3 regions of the Sodalis sp. RH16 genome follow, and region 2 is predicted to be linked to each of the others. Evidence: predicted binding sites of a transcription regulator. Region 2 holds the regulator's gene; each other region holds the start of a gene.
The links. The regulator PurR, encoded in region 2, represses purine synthesis genes. The targets are predictions, from matches to a motif close to CANGCAAACGTTTGCNTG.
Positions count from the first base shown of each region.

Region 1: a site for PurR is predicted at 3,563-3,580, ahead of purH (bifunctional phosphoribosylaminoimidazolecarboxamide formyltransferase/IMP cyclohydrolase). Genes of this name have one in related genera too.
Region 3: a site for PurR is predicted at 4,965-4,982, ahead of purT (formate-dependent phosphoribosylglycinamide formyltransferase). Genes of this name have one in related genera too.

Region 1 covers NZ_CP178737.1:1,430,149-1,437,829, forward strand. Annotated here, with positions in the region: rRNA gene ACL2XJ_RS06500 (23S ribosomal RNA) at 1-1,014, opposite strand, end outside; tRNA gene ACL2XJ_RS06505 (tRNA-Glu) at 1,414-1,489, opposite strand; rRNA gene ACL2XJ_RS06510 (16S ribosomal RNA) at 1,602-3,144, opposite strand; gene purH (bifunctional phosphoribosylaminoimidazolecarboxamide formyltransferase/IMP cyclohydrolase) at 3,696-5,285, shown strand; gene purD (phosphoribosylamine--glycine ligase) at 5,301-6,590, shown strand; gene ACL2XJ_RS06525 (DUF1481 domain-containing protein) at 6,656-7,327, opposite strand; gene hupA (nucleoid-associated protein HU-alpha) at 7,368-7,640, opposite strand.
Region 2 covers NZ_CP178737.1:4,755,363-4,763,043, forward strand. Annotated here, with positions in the region: gene ACL2XJ_RS21645 (riboflavin synthase subunit alpha) at 1-286, shown strand, start outside; gene cfa (cyclopropane fatty acyl phospholipid synthase) at 388-1,539, opposite strand; gene purR (HTH-type transcriptional repressor PurR) at 1,967-2,983, opposite strand; gene ACL2XJ_RS21660 (YnhF family membrane protein) at 3,183-3,272, shown strand; gene ACL2XJ_RS21665 (C40 family peptidase) at 3,298-4,194, opposite strand; gene ACL2XJ_RS21670 (hypothetical protein) at 4,276-4,455, opposite strand; gene ACL2XJ_RS21675 (Grx4 family monothiol glutaredoxin) at 4,587-4,934, shown strand; gene rnt (ribonuclease T) at 5,061-5,726, opposite strand; gene gloA (lactoylglutathione lyase) at 5,978-6,385, opposite strand; gene ACL2XJ_RS21690 (DUF1289 domain-containing protein) at 6,553-6,798, shown strand; gene slyA (transcriptional regulator SlyA) at 7,324-7,681, shown strand, end outside.
Region 3 covers NZ_CP178737.1:5,184,559-5,192,239, forward strand. Annotated here, with positions in the region: gene ACL2XJ_RS23780 (DNA polymerase III subunit theta) at 307-534, shown strand; gene exoX (exodeoxyribonuclease X) at 952-1,635, shown strand; gene ACL2XJ_RS23790 (S9 family peptidase) at 1,662-3,704, opposite strand; gene ACL2XJ_RS23795 (YebF family protein) at 3,955-4,791, opposite strand; gene purT (formate-dependent phosphoribosylglycinamide formyltransferase) at 5,021-6,202, shown strand; gene ACL2XJ_RS23805 (bifunctional 4-hydroxy-2-oxoglutarate aldolase/2-dehydro-3-deoxy-phosphogluconate aldolase) at 6,421-7,062, opposite strand; gene zwf (glucose-6-phosphate dehydrogenase) at 7,111-7,681, opposite strand, start outside.

The sequences.
Region 1 (7,681 bases), 2.8 Mb from region 2:
GTTTGCATCGGGTTGGTAATCCGGGGTGGACCCCTAGCCGAAACAGTGCTCTACCCCCGAAGATGAATTCACGAGGCGCTACCTAAATAGCTTTCGGGGAGAACCAGCTATCTCCCGGTTTGATTGGCCTTTCACCCCCAGCCACAAGTCATCCGCTAATTTTTCAACATTAGTCGGTTCGGTCCTCCAGTTAGTGTTACCCAACCTTCAACCTGCCCATGGCTAGATCACCGGGTTTCGGGTCTATACCCTGCAACTACACGCCCAGTTAAGACTCGGTTTCCCTACGGCTCCCCTATGCGGTTAACCTTGCTACAGAATATAAGTCGCTGACCCATTATACAAAAGGTACGCAGTCACCCCATCACTAAGCCCCCTCTGCTTATTTTGTCGGTTGGGCGTCGCTTTCGCTCCGCCTGCCGTACCTTTAGCAAAGGATGCATATGCAGCTTCACCACTGGCTTAGTGATGGGGCTCCCACTGCTTGTACGTACACGGTTTCAGGTTCTGTTTCACTCCCCTCGCCGGGGTTCTTTTCGCCTTTCCCTCACGGTACTGGTTCACTATCGGTCAGTCAGGAGTATTTAGCCTTGGAGGATGGTCCCCCCATCTTCAGACAGGATATCACGTGTCCCGCCCTACTCATCGAACCCACAACCTCTGCACCTTCGGATACGGGGCTATCACCCTCTGTCGCCGGACTTTCCAGACCGTTCTCCTGATGCAAAAGCTGATGGTGGTTCTGGGCTGTTCCCCGTTCGCTCGCCGCTACTGGGGGAATCTCGGTTGATTTCTTTTCCTCGGGGTACTGAGATGTTTCAGTTCCCCCGGTTCGCCTCATTGCGCTATGGATTCACGCAATGATAGTGCAACGAATTGCACTGGGTTTCCCCATTCGGACATCGCCGGCTAATAACGCTTCATATCAGCTTACCGACGCTTTTCGCAGATTAGCACGTCCTTCATCGCCTCTGACTGCCTAGGCATCCACCGTGTACGCTTAGTCACTTAACCTCACAACCCTAAAGTGTTTGTTCTGTCCGACCGGCTGCACAAATACATGGCCGCGTTGCTCCGGTACTCGAAATCCTCATGGACATACAGTCCACTCCGGTACTCGAAATCCTCATGGACATACAGTCCACTCCGGTTTCTCCGTGCCGGGCGCCTTGCCCTGCATTCGTTCGCTCGGTCTTGCTTCGGCGCGGCCTGTTACGGACATCGCCAGCGTTGGACAGAGGCTGTTATCGACATAACAGCATTCTAGGTTTGCTTGCTTTGAGAGACTCGCATACTGATTTTGCTCAGCATGTTTTTTTCAAATTTTCAGCTTGTTCCGGATTGTTAAAGAGCAGTATTTCGCAGCGCACTCTTTCAAATGCGCTCTGAAATTTATCAGACACGTAGGCTGTTTGGCGTCCCCTAGGGGGTTCGAACCCCTGTTACCGCCGTGAAAGGGCAGTGTCCTAGGCCACTAGACGAAGGGGACAAAGATACGCGTTCGCGAAGCTGCGCTTCACAAACAAAACCATACGAGCTGTTTGCTCATCACTTCTATCAGACAATCTGTGTGGACACGTCACTTGACGCGCATCTTTCGGTAAGGAGGTGATCCAACCGCAGGTTCCCCTACGGTTACCTTGTTACGACTTCACCCCAGTCATGAATCACAAAGTGGTAAGCGCCCTCCCGAAGGTTAAGCTACCTACTTCTTTTGCAACCCACTCCCATGGTGTGACGGGCGGTGTGTACAAGGCCCGGGAACGTATTCACCGTGGCATTCTGATCCACGATTACTAGCGATTCCGACTTCATGGAGTCGAGTTGCAGACTCCAATCCGGACTACGACGCACTTTGTGAGGTCCGCTTACCCTCGCGAGTTCGCTTCTCTTTGTATGCGCCATTGTAGCACGTGTGTAGCCCTACTCGTAAGGGCCATGATGACTTGACGTCATCCCCACCTTCCTCCGGTTTGTCACCGGCAGTCTCCTTTGAGTTCCCACCATGACGTGCTGGCAACAAAGGATAAGGGTTGCGCTCGTTGCGGGACTTAACCCAACATTTCACAACACGAGCTGACGACAGCCATGCAGCACCTGTCTCAGAGTTCCCGAAGGCACAACTCCATCTCTGAAGTCTTCTCTGGATGTCAAGAGTAGGTAAGGTTCTTCGCGTTGCATCGAATTAAACCACATGCTCCACCGCTTGTGCGGGCCCCCGTCAATTCATTTGAGTTTTAACCTTGCGGCCGTACTCCCCAGGCGGTCGATTTAACGCGTTAGCTCCGAAAGCCACGGCTCAAGGCCACAACCTTCAAATCGACATCGTTTACAGCGTGGACTACCAGGGTATCTAATCCTGTTTGCTCCCCACGCTTTCGTACCTGAGCGTCAGTCTTCGTCCAGGGGGCCGCCTTCGCCACCGGTATTCCTCCAGATCTCTACGCATTTCACCGCTACACCTGGAATTCTACCCCCCTCTACGAGACTCTAGCCTGCCAGTTTCAAATGCAGTTCCCGAGTTAAGCTCGGGGATTTCACATCTGACTTAACAAACCGCCTGCGTACGCTTTACGCCCAGTAATTCCGATTAACGCTCGCACCCTCCGTATTACCGCGGCTGCTGGCACGGAGTTAGCCGGTGCTTCTTCTGCGGGTAACGTCAATGATTGAATCTATTAAACCCAACCCCTTCCTCCCCGCTGAAAGTGCTTTACAACCCGAAGGCCTTCTTCACACACGCGGCATGGCTGCATCAGGCTTGCGCCCATTGTGCAATATTCCCCACTGCTGCCTCCCGTAGGAGTCTGGACCGTGTCTCAGTTCCAGTGTGGCTGGTCATCCTCTCAGACCAGCTAGGGATCGTCGCCTAGGTGAGCCGTTACCCCACCTACTAGCTAATCCCATCTGGGTTCATCCGATGGTGTGAGGCCCTAAGGTCCCCCACTTTGGTCTTGCGACGTTATGCGGTATTAGCTACCGTTTCCAGTAGTTATCCCCCTCCATCGGGCAGATCCCCAGACATTACTCACCCGTCCGCCGCTCGCCGGCAAAGTAGCAAGCTACTTTCCGCTGCCGCTCGACTTGCATGTGTTAGGCCTGCCGCCAGCGTTCAATCTGAGCCATGATCAAACTCTTCAATTAAAAGCTTGATGCTCAAAGAATCTACTGTTTCATTCATTACTGAATTAACTGGTAAACACTCTAAGACTTGTATTGTTGTGTTTCGATACGGTCTTGTGAGTGCCCACACAGATTGTCTGATAAATTGTTAAAGAGCGTGCGCCGCTATGATTCAGTCTGGCGCGAGGTGGCGTATATTACGCTTTCCCCTATCAGTGTCAAGCCCGTCAGGCTTGCTTCTGACTCGTTTTCGGTCCTTGTGAAGCTGCTCACAGTCCCGGTCGATGGAGGCGCATTATAGGGAATTCTAATGGAGCCGCAACAGGTATTTTGCCTGAATAGGCTCGTTCGCTGCTTTCCACAGCAAAACAGGGGGTTATACCCGCTTGTGCACAAACTTATCCACAGACATGCATGACAGGCAAAATTTGGCGAGCATCACGCAAACGTTTTCGCTACAATTCACGCCTATTTTATCAGCATCGGTATTCCATGCATCAGTGGCCTTTTATAAATGAACGCCGGTGCGTGTCAGTGTTATTAAAACTATCCAATCAAGGGATAACTTTGTTATGCAACAACCACGTCCTGTACGCCGTGCTCTGCTCAGTGTTTCTGACAAAGCCGGTATCGTAGAATTCGCCCGGTCCCTGTCGCAGCGCGGCGTTAAACTGCTGTCCACCGGCGGTACCGCGCGCCTTTTGGCGGAAGCCGGATTGCCGGTGACCGAGGTTTCAGACTACACCGGCTTCCCTGAAATGATGGACGGTCGGGTTAAGACACTGCACCCCAAAGTGCATGGCGGTATTTTGGGTCGCCGCGGCCAGGATGATGCCATTATGCAACTGCATGCCATCGAGCCTATCGATATGGTGGTGGTAAATCTTTATCCGTTTGCCCAAACCGTGGCGCGGGAAGATTGTACCCGCGAAGATGCGGTGGAAAATATCGATATCGGCGGTCCCACCATGGTGCGTTCCGCCGCCAAGAATCATAAGGATGTCGCGATTGTGGTGAACAGCGCGGATTACCCTCGCCTGCTCAATGAAATGGACCGGCACGACGGTTCATTGACTTACGACACCCGCTTTGACCTGGCGATTAAAGCGTTTGAACACACCGCGGCATATGACAGCATGATCGCCAACTATTTTGGCAGCCAGGTCCCCCCCTATTATGGTGAGACTTCCGCCCCCGCCGGCCGCTTTCCCCGCACCCTGAATCTGAATTTTGTTAAAAAACAGGATATGCGTTACGGCGAGAACAGCCATCAGCTGGCGGCATTTTATATCGAAGAGCAGACCCGTGAGGCCTCCGTCGCCACCGCGCAACAGCTGCAAGGCAAAGCCTTATCCTATAACAATATTGCCGATACCGACGCCGCTCTGGAGTGCGTAAAAGAGTTTGCCGAACCGGCCTGCGTAATTGTAAAGCATGCTAATCCTTGCGGGGTCGCCATCGGCGATGGGCTTTTGGAAGCCTATGAACGGGCTTATAAGACCGACCCGACCTCGGCGTTCGGCGGCATTATCGCCTTCAACCGTCCCCTCGATGCCGTTACCGCCAAAGCCATTATCAGCCGCCAGTTCGTGGAAGTGATTATCGCACCGTCCATAACCGATGACGCCCTGGCCGTACTCAAGGCGAAACAAAACGTACGGGTATTAACCTGCGGGGCCTGGCAGGCACGGATACCCGGTCTGGATTTCAAACGCGTCAACGGCGGCCTGCTGGTGCAGGAGAGGGACTTGGGTATGGTCGGGCCGGCGGATTTGCGCATCGTGACCGAACGTCAGCCAAGCGAAACGGAGCTGCGGGATGCGCTGTTCTGTTGGAAAGTGGCCAAATACGTTAAATCCAACGCCATCGTTTATGCCCGCGGCAATATGACCATCGGTATCGGCGCCGGCCAGATGAGCCGGGTCTATTCGGCAAAAATCGCCGGCATCAAAGCCGCTGACGAAGGCTTGGACGTGCGCGGATCGGCCATGGCCTCCGATGCGTTTTTCCCCTTCCGGGACGGTATCGACGCCGCGGCGGCCGTGGGGATCAGCTGTGTTATCCAGCCCGGCGGTTCCATCCGCGATGATGAAGTCATCGCCGCGGCCAATGAACATGGCATCGCCATGATTTTTACCGGCATGCGCCACTTCCGCCACTGATCCCAGGAGCATCCCATGAATATCTTGATTATTGGCAATGGCGGCCGTGAGCACGCCCTGGCGTGGAAAAGCGCACGTTCACCGCTGGCCGGCAAAGTGTATGTCGCGCCGGGTAATGCCGGTACCGCCATCGAACCCGCGCTGGAGAATGTCAACATCGCCGCAACCGATATCCCGGCGCTGGTGGAATTTGCCCAAGGCCATGATATCGGTCTGACCATCGTCGGCCCCGAGGCGCCGCTGGTGCTGGGCATCGTCGACGCGTTTCGCGCCGCCGGTTTGCGGGTGTTCGGCCCGACCAAAGCCGCCGCGCAGTTGGAAGGCTCCAAGGCGTTTACCAAGGATTTCCTGGCCCGGCATCATATTCCCAGCGCGTCATACGGTAATTTTACCGAAATCGAACCGGCGCTGGCCTACGTGCGTGAAAAAGGCGCGCCCATCGTTATCAAGGCGGACGGTTTGGCCGCCGGCAAAGGGGTTATCGTCGCGATGACACTGCCGGAAGCGGAAGCGGCGATTCAGGACATGCTGGCGGGCAACGCTTTTGGCGATGCCGGACACCGGATTGTGGTGGAAGAGTTCCTGGAAGGGGAAGAGGCCAGTTTCATCGTCATGGTGGATGGCGCACATGTGCTGCCCATGGCCACCAGCCAGGACCACAAACGTGTGGGGGATGGTGATACCGGGCCGAATACCGGCGGCATGGGCGCCTATTCCCCGGCCCCGGTCGTCACGGACGAGGTGCACCGGCGCGTTATGGATCAGGTTATCTGGCCGACCGTGCGCGGTATGGCGGCCGAAGGTAACATCTACACCGGTTTTCTGTATGCCGGACTGATGATTGACCCTGAAGGCAATCCCAAAGTCATTGAATTCAACTGCCGCTTCGGCGATCCGGAAACCCAGCCCATTATGCTGCGCATGCGCTCCGATCTGGTGGCCCATTGCCTTGCGGCCACCGACGGCCGATTAGATCGCGAAACCTCGTCATGGGATCAGCGTCCCGCCCTGGGGGTAGTGTTGGCGGCCGGCGGCTATCCGGCGGCATATCGCAGCAGCGATGAAATTACCGGCTTGCCGGCGCAGGAGGTGGAAGGGGAAAAAGTCTTCCATGCCGGTACCGCTCTCAAGGACGGCAAAGTGCTGACACAAGGTGGTCGGGTACTATGCGTTACCGCATTGGGGGATACCGTGGCGGATGCGCAGGCCAGGGCCTATCGCGGCGTGCGTGCTATCCATTGGCAAAACAGTTTTTATCGTACCGATATCGGCTATCGCGCCATCGAGCGGGAAAAATCCCTCTGAGGCATTCGGGAATCCAAAGAGACTCGTCAAACGCGGCGAGTCTACCTACCGGCGTAGCGAAAAGCCTAAAGATCGCTTTTCTTGGGTTGCCAGCGGCAAAAATCTTCGTTGGCGACCAATAATAACTGGGTTCCTTCGGGGGCCTCTAGCCACGCCACTCCCAGCGGCCGGGCTGAATGTGTTGATCGCGCCGCTATCCACGACAGGGAACGCCCGTCGAAATTGGGATTAACAGCCTTGTCCTGGCAGTTATACATTGCGCCGTCTCTCCACTGTCCTTGCACCAGATGCACATGGCCCACGCGTAATGAATGACTGTCTTGAAGCAGGCGATTGGCTTCGAACTGATAGAGGGCCAATTCGTCGTCACTGAGTTTTTCCCGTACTTGATCCCGCTGGCGCTGCATAAAACTCACGTTGCCTTTGTCATCAAAACGGATTTGCACTACCTGTGCATGGGCACCGTTCTGCGTACGGTTGATTTGACGCACCTGGTCGTCCAGATACTGGTAGCGGGTAATAGTCGTATTATCCCCTTCATAGGGGCTGTAGACACTGAGAATGGTGACCGCTCGCTGCGCCTGGTCGTCGTTGCGCCATAAACGCACTACGCCCCGGTCGGCAATATAGCCGCTGGCGGTGAAGGAAGGCAGTTGGTCCTGGCGGTGACTACAGGCGTTGAGCATAACGGCAAACAGCCCAATCCAGCCCCACCGGCGCGCAAACAAAAGGGGCATAGTAGCCCCTCCGCTTAATCTTTTCACCAACACACTGTATTTACTTAACAGCGTCTTTCAGGGCCTTGCCAGAAACAAATGCGGGCACATTGGCCGCAGCAATTTTGATTTCTTTGCCGGTCTGAGGATTGCGTCCAGTGCGTTCGCTACGATGATTAATTTTGAAAGTACCGAAACCAACCAATTGTACTGCATCACCCTCTTTTAGAGACTCAGTAATTGCCGCCAAAGTGGATTCCAATGCTGACTTTGCCTGTGCCTTGGAAAGATCAGCCTTATCAGCAATTACATCAATCAGTTGAGTCTTGTTCATATGTTATCCTTACAGTGTGTTTATCGCTTGCTAAGCATCGA
Region 2 (7,681 bases):
TAAAATGCCGGACAAGGAGTTGATGAAATATGTGCTGTACAAAGGCTATATCGGTATCGACGGCATCAGCCTGACCATCGGAGAGGTTGCCGCGGATAAATTTTGCGTCCACTTGATTCCGGAAACCCTCACCAGGACAACACTCGGCAAGAAACGCCTGGGAAACCGGGTGAATATTGAAATCGATCCGCAAACCCAGGCGGTTGTGGACACCGTTGAACGGGTTTTGGCGCAGCGGGAGGCCGCACTGGCCGTCGCTGCCGGACACGAAGTTAACATGAGGTAAAACGCTGTATCCCGACTGTCGGGATAGGGACGCTTTATTGCCCGTCCAGGGCAATAAAGCGTTGGAGCGGAAAGTCCAAAAGAACGTACCGCAATGGACGCTTAGCGGGGCACACGAATCCCGCCTTCAACCCCTTGCGGGCTGAACAATACCTGCCACAAATGGATGTTACGGGCGCGAAAAGCGCCGGCGCAGGCATTCAGGTAGTAGCAGAACATCCGGAAGAATCGATCCGAGTAATTTCCCGATAACGTCGGCCAGGCGGCGAGAAAACGTTCATACCAGGCCATCAGCGTTTTGTCATAATCGGCACCGAAATTATGCCAGTCCTCCATAACAAAATGCTTCTCGCTGGCCCGCGCGATATGCTGCACGGAAGGGAGGCAGCCATTGGGGAAGATGTATTTGTCGATCCAGGGGTCCACGTTCATATCGGTCTGGTTGGATCCGATGGTATGGAGCAGGAAAAGGCCGTCGCGTTTCAGGTTGCGATCAATGACGTCGAAATAGGTGGCGTAGTTTTTCGGACCTACGTGCTCAAACATGCCCACCGAAACGATACGGTCGAATTGCACGTTGAGGTCGCGGTAATCCTGCAGCGAGATAGTGACGTCCAAACCTTCGCAGCGATCCTGCGCCAGTTTCTGCTGTTCAGCGGAGATAGTCACCCCCTGAACCGAAACACCGTAGTTCTTGGCCGCATAAGCGGCAAGCCCGCCCCAGCCGCAGCCCACATCCAGCAGCGTCATGCCCGGTCTTAACTGCAGCTTTTCGCAGATCATCCTGAGCTTGTCCTGCTGCGCTTCCTCCAGAGTGGTGGCCTTGTTCCAATAGCCGCACGAATACTGCATATAGGGATCCAGCATCAGGCTGAACAGGTCATTACCCAAGTCATAATGCTCTTTGCCGACAATCCAAGCCCGTTTTTTAGACTGAAGATTCATGAGCCGCGCGGCGGCAACGCGCATAACATCCTTGAAATGCCGGGGAAGCTTATTTTCCAAACCGGCTCTTAAAACGCGCTGAAAAAAGATATCCAGTCGCTCGCATTCCCACCAGCCGTCCATGTAACTTTCACCCAACCCCAATGACCCGTCCTCTAGCACGCGTTTAAAAAATTCCGGGTTCTTGACATGAATATCAAACGGCCTTGCGCCGTTGATCTTTACACCTGCCTCAGCAAGCATTTCATGGATGATTCGATACCAAGCATTATCATGAAAGCTCAGGTCTTCAACACACGAGGAACTCATAGCTTCTCCATCACCTTTCTTCTGTTATAACCCCGTCAGGAAAAGCGTAGCCGATACCTGCGGGCTTTTATAATCATCCACGGGTATCCGTGGTGTCGGATGTACCACAATAAACAGAGGAATATAAAAAACACCAATAGACTGTTTGTCAGACGGGCGCTTCATAAATAGGATGACGCCATGTAAAAACACGACATTCTTTTAAAGCAAAATTATTAGACAACTCGTTATATTTGTTAACGATATTGAGTATAAGCCTGCATTCCGGTTTAGACAATAGCTGACAGAATAATGTATTTCACAGATAAGTTAATGATTTCCTATCGAAACAATAACTCATCAGGCACATTCGGCGGTATGAAATATATTATTACATTCGGGAGCGAATCACCTTTGATAAGGGGCTCAGGAGGCCGTGCGCCGCCCTTCAGGAGCGAAACGGGCCGTCGGCCACCGAACGGCGTACAATCAGGGCGGGATGCACTTCGATAATCCTGGCGTTTTCCCGTTTGCTGGTGATACGGTCCAGCAGCATGGTCAGCGCGGCCTCGCCCAGCTCTTCTTTGGGTTGATGAATGGTAGTCAATGACGGGGTAAAAAAGCACGAATTGCGCACATTATCATAACCGATAATTGAGATGTCATCGGGAACCTTCATGCCCATTTCATCAATGGCGCACATTGCACCCATGGCCATGATATCACCGCCGCAAAATACCGCCGTGGGCCTTTGCGGCCTGGACAGAATGAGTTTCATGGCCTGATAGCCGGATTCCGGTTCGAAATCCCCCTGCACAATCCATTGATGGGGAATGGCGATGCCGGCTTCTTCCAGGGCCCGCAGGTAGCCGCGATGACGGCCGCCCCCGGTATTGCGCGCCAGTTGGCCGGGTATGGCGCCGATATCGCGATGCCCCCTGGAAATCAGATAGCGGGTCGCCATGTAACCCCCGGCGAAGGCATTGTCGATAATGGTATCGGTGAAATCCCGGCGAGCTTCGCCCCAATCCATGACCACCATGGGGATATGGCGATACTCTTCCAGCATATTCAGCAACGGTTCGGGATATTCGGCGCACATCACCAGCAACCCGTCCACCCGTTTTTGCGCCAGCATCGCCAGATAGGCGCCCTGTTTGTTCAGATCGTTATGGGAGTTGCACAGCACAAGGGTATATCCCCGCACAAAACAGTGGTGCTCAATCGACTCGATAATTTCCGCGAAGTAGGGCGCTTCGCTTGAGCTGGCCAGCAGGCCGATGGATTTTGTGCGGTTGATCTTAAGGCTGCGCGCCACGTCGCTGGGGGAATAGTGCAGCTGCCCGATGGCCTCCAAAACGGCGATCTTGGTCTCTTGCGCCACAAATCGCGTCTTATTGATGACATGTGACACCGTAGTGGTGGATACCCCGGCGCGTTTCGCCACGTCTTTAATGGTTGCCATGCGTGTAGAACTCCTGTACGCCGAAATAAATAAATCGCCAATTTTCCTTGATTCGGCACTAAAGTGAAAGCGATAAAGATAAATATGCTCGGGAGTTGCTGCCCGGCAAGCTTTTTTAATCGGGTTATGCGACACTGCTTACAACCTACGGGTGTAAAGATATCCCGTTCAGCGATAGGTGTAGTGATAAGGAGAAGTGATGAGCAGCGATTTCAAATTGTCATTAATGACCACGGTATTTTCCTTGCTGGTGATCATTGCGTTCAGCTTTACCGCGGTAATGAATTAAGGCGCCCAGGCGCCTTTTTTTCCTTTCAGCGAATGGTTTTCGGCGTCACGACCCGGCGGGCGCCGACATAGTGATCCGCCCAATAATCTTCATTCAGATAGCTGATGCGGATATCGCGGCCGGTGCGGGGGGATTCGATAAACCGTCCGTTGCCCAAATAAACGCCCACATGATCCGCCGCGCCGCGGTTGGTGATATGGAAGAAAACCAAATCGCCGCTTTCCAGATCGTCTTTCTTCACCGGCGCCGCATCGCGTAAATGAAACATTTCATTGGCGGTACGGGGCATATGAATCCGTACCACGTCCTTATAAGCATAATAGATCAGGCCGCTGCAATCGAACCCGGTATTGGGCGACATGCCGCCCCAGCGATAAGGCTTGCCCATCTGGGACATCAGCTTGTTCATCGCCGTCAATTTGGCATGCTGATAGCGTTTTTTGTGGCTATCGCTCATGATGATGGGTTGATCGTTGGCAATGAGATCGAGCGTGGCGCTTTCTTTCATCCGATGCCTGCCGTAACCCTTTTTGTAGCCTTTTTTCGGCGGGGTAAACTTGGCTATTTTTTTTGCGGGGGGCATTGGATGCAATTTTTTAACGTGGTTTTTTTCGACGGCCGGCTCTTTCGCTTTGGCGACGGGTATGGAATGTAATTTTTTATTGCTGCTTTTTTCAGCAACGAGCTCTTTTGGTTTGTCTGTGCTATGACGGGTGATTTTCTGCTCGGTCACCGGTTTGCTTTTTTTGGTTATCTTCAACACCTCTTTAAGAGGTTTTCGTTTGCGTCGGTCACCTGTTTTAGCCGTACTGGACTGTGATTTTCGCTGGTCGGCATTGATACCGGCATTGGGCGCGGCATGCGCCAAATTGAAAAATAACTGAGTAAAAAGCAACACAAAAAGCGTAAAGCATAAACGCATGATTAACGCTATCCTCTGTGGCCCCAAAGAGGGGGTTATAAATGCCTCAAAGGAATTTAAGCTATTTACCCCTACTTTGCATCATGAATTATCATCATATTGTGAATAAACGTGAACGACTGCATATTTGTTGCATTCATCGGCATAATTTGGCGCAAAATTCAACAGTTTTTCAATTGTTAAAAAAGAGTTTGGCAGCCATGCCCCGGCGCCGGGTAAAAGGCCGCCTTTGGTGTTATCCTTTATTAAGGTGCTGCGCATCTTTGTCCGTGCGGGCTATGGCGGGCAAAAAAACGTTTATCTATTTATACGGTAATCGTTAGAATAGTGATTCTGAGCATAATCCCGCCCAGAGCAGATAAGGCCAGCTTATGGCTTGAGGAAGCGAGACAATGACGACGATTGAAAAAATTCAGCAGCAAATTGCTGAAAACCCGATTCTTCTTTATATGAAGGGCTCTCCGAAATTGCCTGGTTGCGGTTTTTCCGCGCAAGCGGTACAGGCGCTTTCCGCCTGCGGCGAGCGTTTCGCTTATGTGGATGTCCTGCAGAATCCGGATATTCGGGCCGAACTGCCGAAATTCGCCAATTGGCCGACCTTCCCGCAATTATGGGTGGATGGTGAACTGATTGGCGGTTGCGATATCATTCTTGAAATGTACCAGCACGGCGAGCTACAGCCGCTTATCAAAGAAACCGCGGTGAAATACGGTTCTCAGGAAGATCAGCCGTCCAATTGAGTCAGTGAGGGCTTCTAGCCTGAGCGTTCAGAACAGAAAAAGCCAATCCTATCGCTGGGATTGGCTTTGATTTTATGGTCAAAACAAACATGCTCTCCCGCTGTTCGGCCATCTCCGTGATTTGATTTAATCAGTTTCGCCGCTGCTATCGTCGCCGAGCGGCGGTACCGGCCAACCCCCGAGACGCTTCCAGCGATTCACCAGTTCGCAAAACAGCTCGGCGGTCCGCTCGGTATCGTACAGCGCCGAATGGGCCTGGCGGCTGTCGAATTCAATTCCTCCGGCGGCGCAGGCTTTCGCCAATACGGTCTGCCCAAGCACCAGTCCGCTCAGCGCCGCGGTGTCGAAGGTGGCAAAAGGATGAAACGGATTGCGTTTGAGATTGGCGCGTTCCGCCGCCGCCATCAGGAAACCATGATCAAAACCTGCGTTATGGGCCACGATTACCGCACGGTTGCAGCCTTGATCCTTTATGCCTTTGCGCACCATCTTGAAGATTTCATGCAGCGCATCGTATTCGCTTACCGCACCGCGTAAAGGATTGGACGGATCGATGCCGTTAAACGCCAGCGCCTCCGGCTGTAACAGCGATCCGGGGAAAGGTTCGACATGAAAGTGCAACGTTTGGTCCGGCACGAGCCAGCCTTCTACATCCATGTTCAATGTCACGGCGGCAATTTCGAGCAAGGCGTCGGTAGCGGCGTTAAAGCCTGCGGATTCTACATCAATGACAACCGGATAAAAGCCGCGGAAACGGCCGCGAAGGGAATTTACATCGTCTATTTCAGCCATGCCTGTTCTTACTATTTAGAAATACAGCCCGCATTATGGCAAATTTTGTTCCGGTATGCATGGCGAATCCATTTTCATTGGCTGCCCGCAATGGAATAGTGCGGTGATTAAACGGAAAATGGGAAGATAATCCTGAAAAGGGACCCCTGTCTTGGGTCCCGTCCGTTACGATGTAACTTTAAGCATTCGCGGATTTATGATGTGCGGCGCATTACCGACCGCCACCGCCGTGCCCGGCCGTGGCCAATATGTCAGTGCCCGAGGCCCAGGCCGGCGTGACGCTGCTCGATCAATTCTATTTTATAACCGTCGGGATCTTCGATAAAGGCGATGATGGTCGTGCCGCCTTTCACCGGTCCGGCTTCACGGGTAACCGTGCCCCCGGCCTGGCGGATGCGTTCGCAGGTAGCGGCGACATTATCTACGCCCAGGGCGATATGGCCATAGGCGCTGCCGAGATCGTAGCTGTCGACTCCCCAGTTATAGGTTAATTCAATAACTGCGCCTTCGGTTTCTTCGGTATAGCCGACAAACGCCAGCGTGTATTTATATTCAGTGTTCTCACTGGTGCGCAATAGGCGCATTTCGAGTATTTTAGTATAGAAATCAATAGATCTTTGTAAGTTTCCAACTCGTAGCATGGTATGTAGCAGGCGCATAATATCCTCTTGGGATCATGACGGGGTAATGTCCGCCGCAGAAAAGGTAGTCGCCAGTATAGACCGTGGGACGGCGGTTTTACAGTATGTCGGACGGGCGGGCGAGGGCAATAAATCTTGCCAGTTGGGTAAATAACGTCTTCAATGAAAGTAAATAAGGAGGGCCTGTGCCGGAACAGCTTGAGTTTTTCACCATACCCAGTCCCTGTCGCGGTATCTGCCAGTCGGACGCCCGCGGCTACTGCATTGGCTGTTTCCGTTCCCGGCAAGAGCGCTTTGACTGGATGGGGATGAATGACAACCAGAAAAAGGAGGTACTGCGTTTATGCCGCCTGCGTTATTTGCGCCTGGCGCGGGCCGCTAAAACGGCGGAGTCTCTTGGGGACGCCCCGGATCAACCCAGCCTGTTTTGACGCTGAGGTGAGTATAGATGAGGTATTAGTGGTACTGATTAATATTATTTTACGAACTAATTAGTAGCTACTTATATATTAAAATTACATTATTACCCTGAATACATGAAATATTGATATTTGTTATGTCTTCATTTAACTTAAATTAACAATAAATCACGCTGAATGACAATAATAGTGTTACAGTTATGAATAATCCGCTTGGCATATGATCTGCCTCAATATGAAAGGGTTAAGGTAGTCGCAAAGAGGAACGGATTATTGAACGTTTCCAGAGATTACCCTAGACCAGGTGGGAAAATGCGAAGGAAGGAGAGTGAATTCATCCGATTCACCGGATGTTTCGAAAACATATGCGCTCTTCGGTAACATCCATTTTATCAAAGGAATAACATGCATATTACATCCATCTCAACTTAAGTTTCACCATATTTATATATATATTTGTATTTTGCCATTCCACCCATTAGAATGGATGGGAATCCAGGGAACAAGCTTAATCAGCTTAATTATAAGGAGAGAGAATTGGAATCGCCATTAGGATCTGATTTGGCGCGACTTGTTCGTGTTTGGCGCGCACTGATTGACCATCGCTTAAAACCTTTAGAGCTTACACAAACGCATTGGATCACGCTGCATAATATTTGCCAATTGCCCCCTGAGCAGTCGCAAATTCAATTGGCAAAAGCCATCGGCATCGAGCAGCCCTCCTTGGTCCGGACGCTTGATCAGCTCGAAGAGAAGAAACTCATCACCAGGCATACCTGCGCCAATGACAGGCGGGCGAAACGTATAAAATTGACGGAGTCCGCCGAGCCAATCATCAAAGAAGTTAATCATGTTATAAATAGTACCAGAGATGAAATCCTGGCGGGTATCTCAG
Region 3 (7,681 bases), 430 kb from region 2:
AATTTTTAAACCTTTAACTAACCTGTCATAAAAAATAATAAAAATACCTAATTTTATCAATACATTGAAATTATCCCTTTTTGTGAAATGTTCTTTTATGTATAAAATCCTAACTGAGATTGATTAGTATTATGATTAAGATCAAACTTTATTGAAAAATAACAGCATGCGAATTAAATCTTATTCTCATTATATCAGCTAATACAAACGATTATTATTTGTATTGTGAGGCAGCAAGTCTCCTTGCGTTTTTTTGCCGGGTACTTTATTTTTAGCAGCGACCCCATAAGCGCTTGCGGAGGAGTGATGGCGTATAATCTGGCTAAACTTGACAGCGAAACGATGGACAAGATCAACGTTGATTTGGCCGCTTCCGGGGTGGCCTTTAAAGAGCGTTATAACATGCCGGTGGTAGCCGAGCAGATTGAACGGGAGCAGCCGGAGCATTTGCGTGCTTACTTTCGTGAACGGATGGGGGAGTATCGTAAAGCCTCGCTGGGGTTTTCACGCTTGCCTTACGAACCGAAAAAATGATGCCGGATCGCAGGTCCCCTCTCGCCTCGGCGGGACGGTGGTACAGGAGCGCCGTATTGTTCGCCAACCCTTGCCGCGCGGTGCCCCGTTGAAAAACGGATGTCAGTGAACGACGTTTTTGAAGGTATCAAATAGCACGATTTGACTTGATTATCGAGGCCAACAGGCAGTTAATCATTCCTACATTTCCGATTCTTTTACAGAGAGGTAAATCATGAGTAAGGGAATGGATCGTAAGAAAGACGCAAAAAAGAAACCGCAGAAGTCACCTGAAGAAAAGCGTGCCGAAAAGCGCAACAAAAAGGTCCAGCCGGATATCGTATAAGGCAACCGAAATTAAACCCGCATCTGATGCGGGTTTTTTGTTTTTGCCGATGGGGTCATAATGGGACTTTGACTCTCGACACAGGAAAGGCCATGACATTTCGTGTCATCGATACAGAAACCTGCGGCCTCGATGGCGGCGTGGTGGAAATCGCCTCGGTGGACGTCATCGACGGAAAACTCGCCAACGCAATGAGCGACCTGGTCAATCCCGGACGGCCGATTGGCTATGAGGCCATGGCTATCCATCATATCACCGAAGATATGATTGAGGATAAGCCCCGGATCGCCAAGGTCATAGGCCGTTATCACGGCAGTCCCTATTACGTCGCCCACAATGCCGCTTTCGATCGCCGTATGCTGCCCGAAATGCACGGGCAGTGGATTTGCACGGTGAAACTGGCGCGCAAGCTCTATCCCGGATTGAAATACAGCAACCAATACCTGCGCTACGCCCTCAATTTGTCGGTTACCGTGCCTGACGGGCTCTATCCCCACCGCGCTTTGTATGACTGTTACGTCACCGCGGCGCTGCTGATGAAAATCATCAATGATTCCGGCTGGAGCGCGGAGCAAATGGCGGCAATGAGTAATGAGGTTACGCTCTTGACCACGCTGAAGTTCGGTAAATACCGGGGGCAATCCATGGAGCGCATCGCCCGGGAAGATCCGGGCTATCTTGACTGGATGTTGAAAAACCTGAAGGACCTGTCGGCAGATATGCGCTACAGCATTAATCATTTTCTTAGCGCGGCGTCGCAGGACCGGAGCATTTGACGGCAACGGCCCTGTAATGGCAGGGTTTACTCCACCAGGGAAAGAATAAAGGTGTATTCCATCGATACGCCCTCATAGCCCTTAAAGCGGCCCGATTTACCGCCATGGCCCGAGTCCATGTCGGTACAGAGCAGCAGCAGATGGTCATCGGTTTTATTGGCCCTGAGCCTGGCGACCCACTTGGCCGGTTCCCAATACTGCACCTGGGAATCATGCAGGCCGGTGGTCACCAGCAAATGCGGGTAAGCCTGGGGCTTGACCTGGTCATAAGGGCTGTATTGCTTCATGTAGTCGTAATAGGCCTTCTCTTCCGGATTGCCCCATTCATCGTATTCGCCGGTCGTGAGGGGGATGGATTCATCCAGCATGGTGGTGATGACATCAACGAACGGCACCTGCGCCACGACGCCTTTGAACAGATCAGGCGCCATGTTGATAACTGCTCCCATCAACAGTCCGCCGGCGCTGCCGCCCATGGCGAAGGCTTGTTTGGTATCGCCGTAGCCTTGCGCAAGCAGCGCGCGGCTGACATCGATAAAGTCATTAAAGGTATTCATTTTGTTGAACAACTTGCCGTCGTCATACCACTGCTGGCCGAGTTCGCCGCCGCCGCGAATGTGCGCCAGGGCAAAGACAAAGCCGCGATCCAGCAGGCTAAGACGACTGGCGCTGAAATCGGGATCCATGCTGCTGCCGTAAGATCCGTAACCATAGACCAGTAACGGATTATGGCCGGGTTTGAACAGATCCTTGCGATAGACCAGCGATACCGGAACATCAGTACCGTCCCGGGCGGCGATCCACAGCCGTTCGCTGCGATAATTTTCCGCGTCGAAATTCTTGACCTGGGACTGTTTGAGCAATTTTCGCTCGCCGGTATCCATATTCAATTCAAACAGTGTGGTGGGCGTGGTCATGGAAGAGTAGCCATAACGCAGCCATGGCGTTTGCGGGTCGGGATTGTACGCCAGCCAGGTTACGTAGGTGGGATCGTCGAATGCTATGCCCTTTTCCTCGCCGCTTTGCCAATGGATTTGGCGCAGGCTGGTGAGGCCTTGGTGGCGCTCTTCGAGGACCAGCCAGTCGCGAAACAGCGTGAAGCTCTCCAGCACCACGTCGTCCCGGGCCGGGATCAAAGTTTCCCAAAAGGATTCATCCGCGGTTTCGCTGCGATAGAGGGCGAAGTTTTTCCCCTCCCGGTTGGAGCGCAGGTAAAAATGCCCGCCGAAATGATCCAGCGAATATTCATGGTCGTGGCGGCGCGGCAGGAAGAGCTGCGGCCGGGCATGTGGGGAGTCTGCGTCCAGCAACAGGATTTCCCCGGAGGTGGTGCTGCCCAGGGCAATGATAATGTAGCGTTCAGACGTGGTTTTATGGACGCTGACGTAAAAGGAGTCGTCTTTTTCCTCATAGATAAGCTCGTCCTGCTCGGTTGCGGTTCCCACCTTGTGGCGGTAAACCTGGTAGGGCAGCAGCGTTTTTTTGTTTTTACGCACGTAGTAGAGATATTGGGAATCGTTGGTCCATTCAAAGCCTGACGACGCGTTTTCAATGACTTCCGGATACCAGGAATCCCGCGCCAGGTTTTTGAAGCGGATACCGTAAAGCCGCCGCGACAGAAAATCTTCGGCGGCGGCGACAATGGAATTGTCCGGGCTGACATCCAGCGAACCCATGGTGTAAAACTCGCTTTGCGCCGCCCGTTTGTTGCCGTCGAGCAATACCTCCCACTCGTCCTGCTGTTCGTCCAGATCCACGGACTGGCGGGTGTAGATGGCATATTCATTGCCCTCTTCATAACGGCTCTGGTAACGATAGCCGCGCCGGACATAGGGTACGGATCGATCCTGTTGCGGAATACGCTCCACCATTTCGGTAAACAGCTTATGGCGCAATTCTTCATGGCCGGTCATCATGGCCTCGCCATAGGTATTTTCTTTGGCCAGGTAATCGAGCACCGCCGGGTCTTCACGCTTATCATCACGCAGCCAGTAATAATCATCCACGCGGGTATCACCGTGCATGGTGAGGCGGTGCGGTCTTTTATCGGCTATTGGTGGAAAAATCATACATACCCTTACTTAAATTCTGCATAAGAAACAGAGTGGCACGAATATTCCAGGATGCCAAGCGGTGCCGGGCCACAAGTGATGCGTCGGGGAAAACAATGACCGGGGAGCTTGCGGATGCACCTCAATGAAACAGGCATTCGGCGGTATTCAGTTTATACCCCCATACTTCGAGTTGCAGGCGCGTTAGCGTTCCTGCAACTCGAATTATTTAGGGTATATTGAGACAATTATGGGGAAAAATATTAACTCATTTACTCAAGGTATAGCTGATTACGCCTTTCTGGCAGTCAAGGGTAACCCCGTAGCTGCGATCGGCGGTTTGTCCGCGGATTTTCAACGGCGCCTGCCAACTGTCGCCGGTGCCCGTCACCTCTTCCGGATTGATCCAGGCCACCATGGTGTCGCCTAAAGCCTGTTTATCATCGGCAAAACGTGGGAACCGGTTTTGGGTGTAATCCTGCTGGATTAATTCCGCTACTTGCGTCGCATTCAAATCCGGGCAAGGCGCTACGGCGAAGGTTTGCACCGGCGGATTCTTGGCAGCTGTTTTGGCCTGTTCCGCCGCGGTGGTTTTGGCCGCGTTGGATTTATCGCCGGTAGCCTTTTTCACCGGAGCCGGTTTGGCGGGCGCGGGTTTGGCCGGTGCCGGTTTAGCCGGTGCGGAAGAATTATTGGCCGGCGCCGGCGGTTGGGCGGGTACAGCGTTAGCCGGTGCGGAAGGCTGAGCCGGCGCAGTATCGGTCGGGGCCGGAGGCGGTACCGGCGAGGTATCGGCCGGCGCTGGAACGGCGTTGGCCGGGGGCGATGGCTGCGCGGGAGCGGCGGCGGACGGCGTCTGGGGTGTCGCGGCCGCAGGGGCGCTGTTTTGCCCCGTCGCCGGTGGCTGGGGGGTGGCGTTATCGGTAGCGTTCGGCGTCGCCTGGGTTTGGGCGGAGGGTGATTGCGCCGCAGAGCCGGCGTCGGACGATGACTGGGCGGCGGGTTCCGCCGTACCTGACTGAGTCTGATCGGCCGCCGTCGCCAGAGGGGACAAGATCAGTCCCAGCACCAATGCCCCCAACAGACCGGGTCCCGTTTTATGCATAGATCCTCCACATGTACTGTTTATCCGTATTCAGGGTATTAGATGATAATAGCCTGTTAAAATTCGCTTGAGAAAGGGATTTATAGTTACCGAAGCAAAAGATAACACTTTAACCGTTTGGCTTAACCATTGATACAAAGGGATTTACCGGCATGCTACCTGGTCCTGCTGCATAGGCAAACGATTTCGTTTATACTGCGCGCAATTTTTATCAGGTCAGGGGGAAAAAATGGTAACTATCGGAACGGCTTTACGTCCCGGCGCAACCAAAGTCATGCTGTTGGGTTCCGGCGAGCTTGGCAAGGAAGTGGCCATTGAGTGTCAGCGGCTGGGGGTAGAGGTGATTGCCGTCGATCGGTATGCCGATGCGCCTGCGATGCATGTGGCCCATCGTTCCCATGTCATCAATATGCTGGACGGTGACGCGCTTCGCGCGCTCATCGAGCGGGAACAGCCGGATTTTATCGTGCCGGAAATCGAAGCCATCGCCACCGATATGCTGGTAACCCTTGAACAGCTCGGTCATCGTGTCGTCCCCTGCGCCCGCGCCACCCGGCTGACCATGAACCGCGAAGGCATACGCCGCCTGGCGGCGGAAACGCTGGCATTGCCCACTTCGCCCTATTGTTTCGCCCAGGATCCCGCGGAGCTTTTACAGGCGGTGGCGACTATCGGCTTTCCGCTTATTATCAAGCCGGTAATGAGCTCATCCGGCAAGGGACAAAGCCTGGTAAGGGATGCCGATACCTTGGACGCCGCCTGGAATTATGCCCAGCTCGGCGGTCGGGCCGGCGGCGGCAAGGTGATTGTGGAGGGGCTGGTGCAGTTCGATTTTGAAATTACCGTGCTGACCATCAGCGCCGTGGACGGCATTCACTTTTGCGAACCCATCGGCCACCGTCAAGAGGACGGGGATTATCGGGAATCCTGGCAGCCGCAGGCCATGAGTCCATTGGCCTGGCAGCGGGCGCGGGATATCGCGCAAAAAGTGGTGACGTCCCTCGGCGGCTTTGGCCTGTTCGGCGTTGAGCTGTTTGTGCGCGGCGACGAGGTGATTTTCAGCGAAGTCTCACCCCGACCGCACGATACCGGCATGGTCACCCTGATATCACAGGATTTATCCGAGTTCGCCCTGCATGTACGGGCTTTTCTGGGATTGCCGGTGGGCGGCGTTAGGCAATACGGTCCGGCGGCCTCGGCGGTGATTCTGCCGGAGCTGGAGAGTGATAACCTGACGTTCAGCGGCCTGGAGCAGGCGCTGTCGGCCGGAGTACAAATCAGGCTGTTCGCCAAGCCCGCCATCAGCGGCAAACGCCGTCTGGGCGTGACTCTGGCCATGGCGGATACGGTGGAAGACGCCGTGAGCGCGGCTAAAGCAGCGGCGGCGGCGATTAACGTGCAGGGGAAGTGAAGCAAAGGCCCCAATGCAGGGGCCTTTGAGCTTGTTGACAAGGTGCCCGGTCGAGACAGGCTACCAGATCGTAAACACGCCGTGAACCCGTCCCTGGGGGCTCGATCCGCGCCATCCCTGGCGCGGACGGTTTACTCTTCCGGCAGCCTGTCCCTCCTTATTATCGCCGAGTACGTTTGTCAGCAGTCTGAAAGTCTTCCTTGAAGGAGCCTTTGTTATTACGCTTTAGCGCCGGCGACCGCTTCTTTCGCCAGTTCGGTGATGCGCGCGTAGTCGCCCGCTTCCAGCGCGTCGTTGGGCACCAACCAGGAGCCGCCGATGCACAGCACGCTTTTCAGCGCCAGGTAATCACGGTAGTTCTTGGGTGAAATCCCGCCGGTGGGGCAAAAACGGATCTGGGAGAAGGGTCCGGCGATGGCTTGCAGCGCTTTCACGCCGCCGTTGGCTTCAGCCGGGAAGAACTTGAACTCCCGTAAACCATATTCCATACCCAGCATCAGTTCGGACACGGTGGCGATCCCCGGAATCAGCGGGATGTTGCCTTCAGTGGCGGCTTTCAGCAGCGGCTCGGTTACCCCGGGGCTGATGATAAACTGCGCGCCGGCGGCGGTCACTTCGGCCAATTGCTGAACATTGGTAACGGTGCCGGCGCCGACGATGGCTTCCGGCACTTCTTTGGCAATGGCGCGGATGGCATCGATGGCGCACGGGGTGCGCAGGGTCACTTCCAGCACCCGAACGCCGCCGGCCACCAGCGCTTTCGCCAACGGTACCGCCTGTTCCAGCTTATTGATAACAATAACCGGCACAACCGGACCCGCTGTCAGGATGCTTTCCGCGCTTGTTTTCCAATTCTTCATTACTTGGTGTCTCCAGTCTTGCCTGTTAGGCAAAGGGTATAAGTTAACTTATTCGAATTCATTCCAGGAGCGGCCGTCACGGGTTATCATGGCCACCGAGGCCACCGGTCCCCAAGTGCCCGCCTGATAAGGTTTCGGCGCGTCATTGTCCGACTCCCAGGCTTCCATGATGGAGTCCACCCATGTCCACGCCGCCTCAACCTCATCGCGGCGAACAAACAGCGCCTGGATGCCGCGCATGGTTTCCAGCAGCAACCGCTCATAGGCGTCCGCCAGATGCTCCTGGTTGAAGGTTTCCGTAAAGCTCAAATCCAGTTTGGTGGTTTGCAGGCGATGCTTGTGATCAAGACCAGGGACTTTATTAAGGATCTGAATATCCATCCCTTCGTCCGGCTGCAGGCGGATGGTCAGTTTGTTTTGCGGCAGCTGTTGATAGGAGTCGCGGAACAGATTGAGCGCCGGATTCTTAAAGTAGATGACTACTTCGGAACATTTGGTGGGCAGGCGTTTACCGGTGCGCAGGTAAAAAGGAACCCCCGCCCAGCGCCAGTTGTCGATATCCACCCGGATTGAAACAAAGGTTTCGGTATGGCTGGCCTTATTGGCGCCCTCTTCTTCC